Regions from separate parts of the Butyricicoccus pullicaecorum genome, predicted to be linked through region 1. Evidence: riboswitches for the same ligand, from Rfam matches in the RefSeq annotation. Region 1 holds a riboswitch; each other region holds the start of a gene.
The links. Region 1 has a riboswitch for cobalamin ahead of cbiD (cobalt-precorrin-5B (C(1))-methyltransferase CbiD). Riboswitches for the same ligand answer to the same signal wherever they lie in the genome.
Positions count from the first base shown of each region.

Region 2: another riboswitch for cobalamin. It lies ahead of B5F17_RS14000 (ABC transporter substrate-binding protein); the one in region 1 lies ahead of cbiD (cobalt-precorrin-5B (C(1))-methyltransferase CbiD).
Region 3: another riboswitch for cobalamin. It lies ahead of B5F17_RS09565 (energy-coupling factor ABC transporter permease); the one in region 1 lies ahead of cbiD (cobalt-precorrin-5B (C(1))-methyltransferase CbiD).

Region 1 covers NZ_NFKK01000003.1:82,081-86,254, forward strand. Annotated here, with positions in the region: gene B5F17_RS03560 (TRAP transporter small permease) at 1-439, shown strand, start outside; gene B5F17_RS03565 (TRAP transporter large permease) at 443-1,744, shown strand; cobalamin riboswitch at 2,092-2,282, shown strand; gene cbiD (cobalt-precorrin-5B (C(1))-methyltransferase CbiD) at 2,478-3,608, shown strand; gene cobI (precorrin-2 C(20)-methyltransferase) at 3,605-4,174, shown strand, end outside.
Region 2 covers NZ_NFKK01000029.1:8,135-12,308, reverse strand. Annotated here, with positions in the region: gene B5F17_RS14005 (translation factor GTPase family protein) at 1-1,839, shown strand, start outside; cobalamin riboswitch at 2,059-2,244, shown strand; gene B5F17_RS14000 (ABC transporter substrate-binding protein) at 2,377-3,441, shown strand; gene B5F17_RS13995 (FecCD family ABC transporter permease) at 3,445-4,174, shown strand, end outside.
Region 3 covers NZ_NFKK01000011.1:13,892-18,065, reverse strand. Annotated here, with positions in the region: gene B5F17_RS09580 (energy-coupling factor ABC transporter ATP-binding protein) at 1-181, opposite strand, end outside; gene cbiQ (cobalt ECF transporter T component CbiQ) at 178-954, opposite strand; gene B5F17_RS09570 (cobalt ECF transporter S component CbiN) at 978-1,289, opposite strand; gene B5F17_RS09565 (energy-coupling factor ABC transporter permease) at 1,282-2,043, opposite strand; cobalamin riboswitch at 2,218-2,399, opposite strand; gene B5F17_RS09560 (cytidylate kinase-like family protein) at 2,538-3,116, opposite strand; gene B5F17_RS09555 (MATE family efflux transporter) at 3,152-4,174, opposite strand, start outside.

The DNA.
Region 1 (4,174 bases):
CAGCTTTATTGCAATGGTTATTCTGACTTGCTGGCAGGTTTTCACACGCTATATCCTGAAGAGTCCTTCGACTTGGTCGGAAGAGCTGGTATCGTATCTGTTTGCCTGGGCCAGCTTGCTTGGTGCATCCCTGATCACTGGTGAGCGCGGTCACATGAATATTCCGATTATCGTAGAACGTCTGAATGCCGGTGCGCAGAAGGCGCTTGGAATTTTTGGTGAAATCGTCGCCTTTGCCTTCTCGGCTATCATTCTGGTCTACGGTGGTATCCAGATTTCTCAGTTGGCGATGGGACAGATGACTTCGTCGCTTGGCGTTGCGGTTGGTGTTTTCTATGTGGTTATGCCTCTTTGCGGTATACTTAACATGATTTATACCATCCTCAACATTGCAGATATCTGTAATGGTACCACACAAGAGAAGAAGGAGGAGGCGTAAGCTATGGCAATCCAGTCTTTGTTGATTATCGTTGGTGTGCTGGCGGTTCTTCTGGTTGTCGGCGTACCGATCTCCTATTCTATCGGTATTTCCTCGCTGATTGCGATTTTGCAGACTGTTTCGATGGATGTATCGGTCGTAACAGGTGCACAGCGTATCTTCGTTGGCATGAGCAAATTCAGCTTGACGGCAATTCCGTTCTTTATTCTGGCGGGTAACCTAATGAATCAGGGCGGTATTGCAAAGCGACTCGTTAATTTTGTTATGGCGATTCTGGGCAAGCTGCCGGGTGCGCTGCTTGTCACCAACGTCGGCGCAAATGCACTGTTTGGCGCAATTTCCGGTTCGGCCTCTGCAGCTGCGGCAGCAGTTGGCAGCATGGTAGAGCAGGGAGAAGAGGAGCAGGGCTATGATAAGGCTTTGTGTGCAGCAACGAATGGTGCTTCGGCTCCGTCTGGCCTGCTAATTCCGCCCTCCAATGCACTGATTACCTACTCGCTTGCGGCAGGCGGTACATCGGTTGCAGCATTGTTCCTCGCTGGTTATGTACCTGGCATCATCTGGGCACTGGCATGTATGGTGGTTGCCATCGTCATTGCAAAGAAAAAGGGATACAAGGGAACACCGGGTAAGTTTGATTGGAAGAATCTCGGTAAAGCAACACTGGCTGCGCTACCGTCCCTGTCTCTGATCGTTGTTGTTATCGGTGGTATCGTCGGTGGTATTTTCACCGCAACAGAAGGCTCTGCAATCGCTGTCGTGTACGCATTGATTCTTGGTATCTGCTATCGCAATATCACGGTCAAGTCGTTCTGGAAAATCGTTGTTGATAGTGCGAAGATGAGCGGCATGGTCGTATTCCTGATTGGTGTATCCAACATTCTTGGTTGGGTTATGGCGTTCACCCAGATTCCGCAGGCGATTTCCGAAGCACTGCTGGGTCTGACACAGAATTCGATCATTATTTTGCTGATTATGAATGTGATTCTGCTCATCGCAGGTACGTTCATGGATGTTACACCGGCAATCCTGATCTTTACGCCTCTGTTTTTACCTGTTGTAAAGACTTTCGGTATGGACCCTGTGCAGTTTGGTCTGATTTTGGTGTACAACCTCTGCATCGGCAACATTACACCGCCGGTCGGCAATACGCTGTTTGTTGCAATCAAGGTAGGACGCTCCAGTCTATCTAAGGTCATGCCATACATGTTATGGTATTATATTGCAATCCTCATCGGTTTGCTGCTCGTCACCTATGTACCCGTAATTAGTTTGGGACTGCCGCAAATGGCAGGTCTGCTGTAAAAGGAAGAGAGAAGGATGCAAGCAATTTTACGCTTGCATCCTTTTTGTTATATTATTATAGGTGGGAGATATGAAATTGCATCTAATGAGGAAAGCAGCAATTTAAAATATGAATTATACAAAACGTAGGTAATATAAATTAAAACCAAAATAAAAAAACACTAAGAAAGAATAGTAAATTACCTTTACATCTATATTTCGCCCCTTTTGAATCACTCGAAATAGAACGATTTCTGACCGCAATTTTTTGGACAATTTTATCAATTTTTAGGACAAATATTCTAGAGCCTTGTTGTATGATTGACAAGAGAAGAGGAACGCGATACAATGGAATAAATCAAATGGGACGATCAGTCCACCAAAGAGGTGCCTGCCTTTGGACAGGGTAAAAGGGAATTGGGTGAAAATCCCAAACGGGCCCGCCGCTGTAATGGAAGAGCCGCATGCAAATATATGGTCACTGGTAAGCACACACCGGGAAGGCCGCATGTGACGTTGATTCCAGAGTCAGAAAACCTGCCTTTTTGGTCAATATACACGCAACGACGAGGAACGGATGCTGTGATGATAGGGGAATATACGGTCTGCCAAAGGTCCCAGATCGTTTTCTGAATTCAAATCGCAGCCACCTTTGATCTGTCATTGGATGGTATGCGATTTTTTTGTGCGTTTTTTCAGACTCTGCGCACATCATAATACCAATCATCTTGTTGCGCAGGGAAGGAGGAAGCAAATGTCAAATCTGGTTTACAAAAATCAGACCACTCTCAGACGAGGTTATACGACCGGTTCCTGTGCTGCTGCAGCTGCACAAGCTGCAACGCTCTTGCTCCTTACCGGACAACTGCCCGAAGTGATCGAGCTGCATACGCCAAAAGGAATTGATCTTTTCCTTCATCCCGAGCAGGCCAGCTTCGACGGCACGGTCGCACGCTGCGGTATTCGCAAAGATAGCGGCGATGATCCCGATGTAACAAATGGCATCTGTATTTATGCAGCTGTTCAAAAACAAGAGCAAGAAATCGTAATTCTCGGCGGCGACGGTGTTGGTGTTGTCACACGACCCGGACTTTCTGTCGCAGTTGGCCAACCGGCCATCAATCCCGGCCCGCGGGCACAGATTACCGCAGCAGTTACCACTGCGGTGCAGCAGGCTGAATATACGGGTGGATTGCAAATCACAATTTCAGCCGAAAACGGCGACCAAATTGCCAAACAGACCTACAATGAACACTTAGGTATTGTAGGCGGGATTTCAATTTTGGGAACCAGCGGTATTGTGGAACCGATGAGTGAAACTGCACTTATGGATACGACGCATTTGGAACTTGACAGTCTGTATGCTGCCGGGGCACGAAAAGTTTTAATCTGTCCCGGAAATTACGGTGCAGATTTTGCACGTGATCAGCTCGGACTTGACTTAGAGCAAGCCGTCAAGTGCTCCAATTTTATTGGTGACGCACTGGATTATGCTGCCTGGAAAGGCTTCCAGCAGATTTTTCTAGTCGGGCATGCTGGAAAGCTGGTCAAAATTGCAGCAGGCGTGATGAATACACATTCATCGGTTGCCGATGGCAGACAGGAAATTTTCACCGCGCACGCTGCACTTTGCGGTGCACCGCACGATACCCTGCAAGCCCTCATGCAATCGGTCACAATTGACGCATGCTTAGAAGTATTAGATAAGGTTAATCTACGCGACCCCGTTTTGGAGCGAATCGGTAAGGCAGTCGACGAACGACTGCATTACCGTTTACGCGGAAAAGCTGAGATCGGATATTTAATGTTTACCAATCAAAGCGGTGTTTTAGCACAGTCGAAAAATGCTGTAAAACTTTGTGAAGAATTCAGAGGTCTATTATGAATCAAGGAAAATTATATGGAATCGGCGTTGGACCTGGAGATCCCGAGCTTTTGACCTGTAAGGCTGTCCGCCTCATCAAGGAATGCGATGTCATCGCAGTTCCTAAGGGCGGCAGCGGAGAACAGACTGCATTGCAGATCGCCGCGGCTTTCATTCAGGACAAGCCAATCCTGCACTGCGATATGCCCATGACACGCGATCAGGCTGTGCTCAATGCCTGCCATGATCAAGCAGCCGATGATATCTGTGCGCTTTTAAATGAAGGAAAAAATGTTGCCTTTTTGACATTGGGTGACCCCGCAGTTTATTCGACCTACTGGTATGTACATCGACGTGTGCAAGCGCGTGGATATACGGTTGAAATCGTTCCCGGCGTACCGTCTTTCTGTGCTGCAGCTGCACGCCTTGGGCAGGCTCTGTGTGAAGGCAGCCAGATGCTGCACATCATCCCGGCATCGCATTCTTCTACCAAGGAAGGTCTTGCACTGTCCGGCAACAAAATTCTGATGAAGGCGGGAAAATCCATTCTTGAAGTGCGCGATCTGTTAGAGGCTGATGGCAAGCTT
Region 2 (4,174 bases), on a different contig from region 1:
GAACAAGGTGCACGCCTGACCCATTTGAAGATCACAGGCGGCAGTCTGACCGTGCGCAGCGCGATCTCGGGCGAGACTCGCGGTGAAAGCTGGCAGGAAAAGGTCAGCCAGATTCGCATTTACTCGGGCACGCGCTTTCAGACCACCGACCGTGCCGACGCGGGCACGGTGTGCGCGGTGACCGGTCTGACCCAGACCTATCCCGGTCAGGCGCTGGGCGCTGACCCGGGCGGTGAAGCCGCTGTGCTCGAACCGGTTCTGACCTATCGCGTGCTGCCGCCGGACGGCTGCGACAGTCACACCTTGCTGCAAAAACTCCGTCTGATTGAGGAAGAAGACCCTCTTTTGCGTGTGCTGTGGAGCGAAGCGCTCGAGGAGATCCACATTCAGCTCATGGGACAGGTGCAGCTCGAGGTACTCACCCGACTGCTGGACGAGCGGTTCGGTCTGGCGGTCACCTTCGATCAGGGCAACATCGTATACAAGGAGACCATCCAAAATGCGGTCATCGGCATCGGTCACTTTGAGCCGCTGCGCCACTATGCCGAGGTGCATCTGCTGATCGAACCTGCCGAGCGCGGCAGCGGTATCACGCTGGACACCCGCTGTCCGGCTGACCAGCTCGACCCGTCCTATCAGAGACTGATTCTGACCCACCTCGCCGAGCGCGAGCATCCGGGTGTGCTGACCGGTGCGCCGCTGACCGACGTGAACATCACCGTGCTGGCCGGACGGTCGCACGTCAAGCACACCGAGGGCGGTGACTTCCGACAGGCGACTTACCGTGCGGTGCGTCAGGGACTGATGCAGGCGGACAGCGTACTGCTCGAGCCGTGGTATGCCTTCACGCTGCGCGTGCCGCAGGGCAATGTCGGCCGGGCAATGACCGACATCCAGCGCATGAGTGGTACCTTTGAATCACCCACCCAGCAGGGCGAGTTCGCCGTGCTGACCGGTGAGATCCCGGTTGCATCAGCACGCGGCTACGCCGCCGAGGTCACCGCATACACCAGCGGACGCGGTCAGCTATCGTGCACGCTGCTCGGTTATCGTCCGTGCCACAATGCCGATGCGGTCATCGAAGCTGCGGGCTACGACCCGGAGCGCGATGTGGACAACCCGACCGGCTCGGTCTTCTGCTCGCACGGTGCGGGCTATCTCGTTCCCTGGAACGAAGTCCCCGCACACGCGCACGTCGATTCCGGTCTGTCACTCACGCCCAAGGACGAACCCCAGCGCACGCCGCAGCGTGCAGCGGTCTGGTCGGGCGGCAGCGGACTGGACGCCGAGCTGGAAGAAATCTTTGTGCGCACCTACGGCCCGATCAAAAACCGTGGACTGGACGCGTTCCGGCAGAGTCTCAAGCGCACCCCGCCGCCGTCGGTCGACAATCTCTCACGCGTCAAACCCGACGACTACCTGCTCGTTGACGGCTACAACATCATCTTTGCTTGGGACGAACTCAAAGCCCTCGCCGACGACGATCTGGATGCCGCCCGCTCGGCGCTCATCCACCTGCTGAGCAACTATCAGGGCGTCAAAAAATGTCACCTCATCCTGGTCTTTGATGCCTACCGCGTCAAGGACAATCCCGGTTCGATCGAGAAGGTACACGGCATCCACGTAGTCTACACCAAGACCGCCGAGACTGCCGACATGTACATCGAGAAAGCGTCCTATGACCTGTCTCGCGCCCATCGTGTCAAGGTCGCGACCTCGGACGGTCTGGAACAGGCTATCATTCTGGGTCACGGCTCCGAGCGCATGACGGCAAACGAGCTGCTCTGGGAAGTTCGCGCCGCCTGCCAGCAGATCGAGGACTTTCTGCGCCATCAGTGACCTTACCCTATGCCAAATGCTTATAGCACACGGTGCTTTTCAGCGAAAATCACATCGGACTTGACCACATTCCGGGCTGCACGCTCGATTTCTCCAATTTTTCGCACACGATGCCGGTCAAAGCGGCTCGGTAAGCTATGGCAAACCGGATGTGTTCCTGCTATTCCGTTCGGTTATACCCCCTCTATTGACATTCGTCCAGCCGCGGACTATCATAAGGCTAACCAATCAGTTCAGTGCCCATCCACATGGGATGGGATAATAGGAAATCGGGTGCAAATCCCGAGCGATCCGGTCACTGTGAAACGGGAGCGTCTCCGTAAAAGCGCCATTGTCCGACGGACGAGAAGGCACGGAAATGCTGTGAACGTAAGCCAGGAAGCCTGCTGAACTGTGCTGGTGGGAACTTCCGCAGAAAGCGTCCCGCCGGCCGGTGCGCCGATCTGTGGTGCCGGTCTGCCTGCTTTTGCCCTGTTCTCACCGAACAGGGCTTTTTTGTGCCCCAAATCGACAAAAATCAAAGGAGATCGATCACCAATGAACCTCGGAAAACGCCTGATGGCCGGCGCACTCGGTCTGTGTCTGGTCTTTTCGCTCACCGCCTGCGGCGGCAGCAACAGCCAGGACACGCAATCCACCACACCTGCTACGTCCGAGACGACGACGCAGTCGTCCGGCTATCCCCTGACCATCACCACCTACAACTACGCACGGCAGCCTGTGGAAGAGACCTTCCAAAAGGCGCCCGAGCGCGTATGGGCACAGGGTCAGGATAACATCGAGATCCTGCTCGCACTCGGTCTTGCTGACAAGATCGTAGGCGCATGCGGCCTGGACGGTGCAGTCCGCGCCGACTTGCAGGATGAATTTGAGACCATCAACTATTATGATACCTTCCCAGGCAAGGAGACCGTGCTCGGTCTTCAGCCCGACTTCATCACCGGCTGGTATAGCACCTTTGACGACAAGCGCATGGGTGATGTTGGCTTCTGGCACGAACGCGGCGTGAACACCTACATGGCGCTCAACAGCGCATGTCGCGGTTCGTCGACCGACGCACCCCAGACGATCGCCGAGGAGATGGAAGACATTATGACGCTGGGCAAGATCTTCGGCGTAGAAGATCGCGCACAGCAGCTTGTGGACGAGATCCAGGACGAACTGGTCAAGATCCAGGACTATGTAAAGGACAAAGAGCCGCCGCGCATCGCCATTCTGGAAGATGAGGGTGACAGCTACCGCGTGTACAGTCACACAACGCTGGGCGGCAACGTCGCGGAGCAGGTGGGTGCCGTGCTTGCCGTCGGTGCAGACGACAACACGGCGAACATCTCGGCCGAAGAACTGATCTCTGTCAATCCGGATGCCATCTTTATGGTCTGGTATGATGGTTATACGGTCGGTGAGACCGATTACGCAGGCGACCATGTTGTCGAACTGCTCACCAAGGACCCCAAGTTTGCCTCGCTCAGCGCAGTGCAGAACGGCAAGGTCTTCCCCATCAACCTGTCGGGCATCTATTGCAGCGGCATGCGCACGTTGGACGGTGTGCTGGACTTCGCGCAGGCACTCTACCCCGACCTGTACCCGGATGCCAAATAAGCCATGAAACAAAACGGAATACTTCGCGGTCGACCGACCTATCTGTTGGTCATCGCGCTTCTGACTGCTGCCGTCCTGCTCTCGCTTGCGGCAGCGGTCACCCTTGGCTCGGTAGACATCTCCATCGGAGAGGTCTACCGCGTCATTTTGTTTAAAACCTTTGGCGTAGGCGACCCGGCGGTCTACGGCACCGGCGCGGTCAGCGACATCGTTTGGTTTGTCCGTCTGCCCCGGCTGGTACTTGCCATCGGCGTGGGCATGTGTCTGTCGCTTGCCGGCGTGGTCATGCAGGCCATCGTGCGCAATCCCCTGGCCGACCCCTACGTGCTCGGCGTGTCCTCGGGCGCGTCGCTCGGCGCTTCCCTCGCCATTCTGACCGGTGTAGGTACCGGTCTGCTCGGCGCAAACGCACCCGGCGTGCTCGCCTTCATCGGTGCGTTTGCCGTGTCGGTCGCCGTGGTCGCACTGGCAAACCTCGGCGGACGCGCCAACGCGGTCAAATTACTGCTCGCCGGTACCGCGCTGTCGTCGGTGTGTGCAGCCTTCTCCAACTTCCTGTTATATCTGTCGGCAAGTGCCAACGCCGCCCAGACGCTCATGCGCTGGACGATGGGCAGTCTAGCCGGTGCCGAATGGCCGACCAACATCCCCATTCTGGTCATCAGCCTGCTCGGACTGCTCTTTTTCTGGAGTCAGTTCCGCACGCTCAACCTCATGCTGCTCGGTGACGACA
Region 3 (4,174 bases), on a different contig from region 1:
GGGGTTTGCAGATGCCGGTGCAGCACAGGGAAAAAGTAGACTTTCCGCTGCCGTTTGCGCCCATCAGGGCGATCTTCTGCCCACGGCAGATGTCGACGGACAGACCGGACAGCGCATAGGATGCGCCGTCGTCATAGGAAAAGAAGAGATCCTGTGCTTTTAAGATGACGTCAGTGTTCATATCAAATATTTACTCCAGATGGCCAGTGCGATGAGTGCGCTGTCAAACAGCACGATGGCCAGAATGACCGATTTTTTGGGCGGATGGGTTTGGGACAGCACGCGGATGGTGTCGTCATAACAGCGGGCTTCCATGGCGGTGTACAGCCGGTTGGAGCGGGTGACCGCGCGCAGCATGAGTGCCGAACCGAGCAGTCCGAAGGACTTCAGAGCGGTTTTGTAGTCCCGATTGCCCAGACGGCAGTGCTGAGAAGTCGTGATGGCCGAGGCCGTGTCCAAGAGCACGAAGATGAAGCGGTAGATGAGCAGCATGAGCTCGATGAGCAGCTTGGGACAGTGCAGACGGCGCAGGACTTCCAGAATGTCGGTGATGGGCGTGGTGAAGGACAGGAAATACAGACAGGACACCGCGGAGAGCGCGGTCAAAATCAGCTGCATGGCATAGAGCAGGGAGGACATGCTGGTGGTCAGATACCACCCGCCGAGCGGGATGGCAAAGAGATCCATGGGCGTGCGGCTGATATGAAAGAGGATGGCGGCGGTGCTCAGAAAGAGAAATGCCAGCGGGATGGTCAGAAATTTGAGGTAACGCAAAACAGGGACTCCTCCCTTTGCGACGGTCAGAGTCCCTGTAACGGCTAAGACGATTCCCGCCACTGCAATGGAACGACTCACCACGCAGATCAGCAGGGTGAGCACTGCAAAGGCGAATTTTTCTCCGGCATTCTCATATCTAAGCTTCGATTGATAACAAAGCTTATCTATGACGATCATGCGAATTTCCTTTCATAGGAGGGTTATTTTTGCTGTTTCATCCATTTTTTGCGCTCGACCAGACGACCCATCACGAAGGCAATCACGCCCACGCCGATGCCGGTCTGGATGCAGAAAAACAGGCTTTCGACCTCACCGGGCAGCTCGCGGCCGATGGCAGCTTCCAGAATGGGGGTTGCCCAGGGCTCGTAGGAGGAGTTGACCTGTTCGACAACCTGACTGCCTGCGTCGTCCGAGCCGCCGAACTCCGCGTCCTTGAGAACGAAGAGTGGAACCAGTGCGATCAGACAGATGGCCAGAATGATGGCGATGACACTCTTTTTCATATCACTCAGCCTCCCGTAAATATCCGATGGCGCGCAGTTCGGGCGCGGCGTACGATTCCAGACCCATGACGATCAGCACGGTGACCAGACCTTCGATGATGGCGAGGGGAAGCTGGGTCGGTGCAAAGACCAGCAGGAACTTGCCGAATGCGCCGAGGATGGTGGTGTCGGCGTGGTGCGCGAGCGCCAGCTGACCGGCGGTGATGCAGTAGGTGAACAGATCACCGAGGGCTGCGGCTAAAAAGACGCTGACCTTTTTGCTGACGTTGCACTTTTTGCACAGGGTGTACACGCCGAACGATACGAACGGGCCTGCAATGGCCATCGAGAAGGTGTTCGCGCCCAGCGTCGTCAGACCGCCGTGTGCGAGCAGCAGCGCCTGAAAGAGCAGGACGATCAAACCGAGGATGGAGACCGCGGTGGGGCCGAAGAGAATGGCGCCCAGACCGGTGCCGGTCATGTGCGAGCAGCTGCCCGAGACCGAGGGAATCTTCAGCGAAGAAATGACAAAGATGAATGCGCCGGACATGGCCAGCAGCGTGATGAGGTTTCTGCGCTCGCGCAGGGTTTTCTGAATGGACAGCAAACCGGCGATCAGGAAGGGGACACATAAGATGCCCCAGCCGATACAGTAAGCGGCGGGCAGATAGCCTTCCATGATGTGCATGGCCTGGCCGATCGGTGCGATGCCGACCGCGAGGGCAAGCGCAGCGGAAAGCGCAATCGCGCGTTTTTCTGTGCGGGTAAAGTGGGATTTGCTCATTTTTTTCTGTTCGCTCCTTTCTGGCTTGGACACGTACCGCGTACGGTACAAAAAAACCTGTCAGATCACTGACAGGCCATCAGGAGAACAAGAGGTTTCATTCGCGCAAGCGTGGTAGAATTGAGCGCTTGTGAGCCAACCTGTTCTTACACATGGCCATCGTTCGTAACCTGTGTAAATCGCATATACAAGGCAGGTCTTCTGACTTGGGCGTCACAGATGCATTTCGCCTTCCCAGTTTCCCAGTGACATGATAAAATGCAGCTCTTCCCTTACAGCGGCGGGACCGTGTGAGATTTTCACTCAGCTTTCCTATTCTCCTGCACATGCAGGCACCATTGTATATTCAATTCTACTTCAAAGTATATCCTGCCGGTCAGGGCTTGTCAATAAGTTGGCAAGGGATTGGGAGAGATAAAGTTGAGCGGAGAAAAAAGGGTTTATATAGACAAACCCCGTCCGGAAAAAGACCCGGACGGGGCAGGAGGAAAAAGTCAATATAGACTTGCGATGATGTCTACGCAGCGATCGATGCCGAGCGTGCCGCTGTTGAGCGTAATGTCGTAGTTTTGCGCGTGTCCCCACTTCATATCGGTATAGAACCGATGGTAGGCCGCACGACGCTTATCCTTGTCGCGCAGACGCTGTTCGGGTGAGGATTCGCGCTCGCCGTACACCTTGACGATGCGTTCAGCGCGGAATTTCATGTCGGCATGGATAAAGACTTTGAGACAGTCGGCGGTGTCGCGCAGGATGTAGTCGGCACAGCGGCCAACGATGACGCAGGGTTCTTTCTCGGCAAGATCGGTGATGATCTTGTACTGGATTTTCCACAGATAATCCTCGTTGGTGGGGCCGAAAGCGCGATTCCAGAGCGCGGAGGACAGACGACCGCCGGGCGCGTACTCACCGGCATCCTTGATGTAGTTTTCGTTGAAGCCGCTTTGGGCGGCAATCTGTCCAATGAGCTCGTTGTCGTAGCAGGGAATCCCCAGTTTTTCCGCGGTTTTTTTGCCGATTGTTCGGCCACCGCTGCCAAATTCACGGCTGATGGTGATGACTCGGTTTTTCATATCAAACACACTCCTTTTCCGGTTGCTTGCAGCAATCAAGCGGCCATTTTTTTGAGTTTTTTCATTTCATAGACGATCATAGCCAGTGCGAGGATGAAGGCCAGAGCATCGGCAGTCGGACCGGCCCAGAGCACACCGACAACACCCATCGCCTTGGGCAGCAGCAGGGCAACCGGGACGAGGAACACGATCTGTCGGGACAGCGTGACGACGGCCGACTTGATGGGCTTGCCGATTGCCTGCAAGTAGATGGCGGCGACGGTCTGGAAGCCGTTGAGCGGGCAGAGCATGAGGAAGATGCGGAAGCACTTGACCGCAAATTCGTTGTACAGACCTTCCTCAGAGCCGAAGATCGAGACCACGCTCATCGGTGCGAACTGGAAGATAAAGAAGGCGATGATGGCGATAATCTCGGCGGCAGCAATGGCGACTTCAAAGGCACGCTTGACGCGGTGGAAGTTTTTGCAGCCGTAGTTGAAGCCGATGACCGGCTGCGCACCGATTGCGATGCCGACCAGAATGGACAGCATGATCTGGTTGACCTTCATGACGATGCCCATGGCGGTCAGCGGAATCTCGGAGCCGTAAACCGAAGCCGCACCGTAGACGGCGAGCAGGTTGTTGAAGAGCGCCATCACGATGGTAATTGCAATCTGGGTGATGAAGCTGCTGACACCTAAGCTAAGGACACTTAGACAGACGCGCTTGTGCAGACGCAGCGCCGAGCGGTCGAAGTGGAAGGTCTTGAAGCGGGGGAGATAGAAGATAGAGACGAGAAAGGAGATAATCTGGCCCAGAATGGTCGCGATGGCCGCGCCGCGCACACCCATATCAAAGATAAAGATGAAGATGGGGTCAAAGACGGTGTTGATGATGGCACCGAGCAGCATGGAGACCATGGCGAATTTGGGACTGCCGTCCGCACGAATCATGGCGTTGAGCGCGGTTGAGATCATGGTGAAGGGCAGGCCGATGGCGATGACATAGCCGTACTCCAGCGCGGCCGGGCGCAGGACGTCGGTTGCACCGAACAGGGTCAGGATGGGGTTCATAAAGAC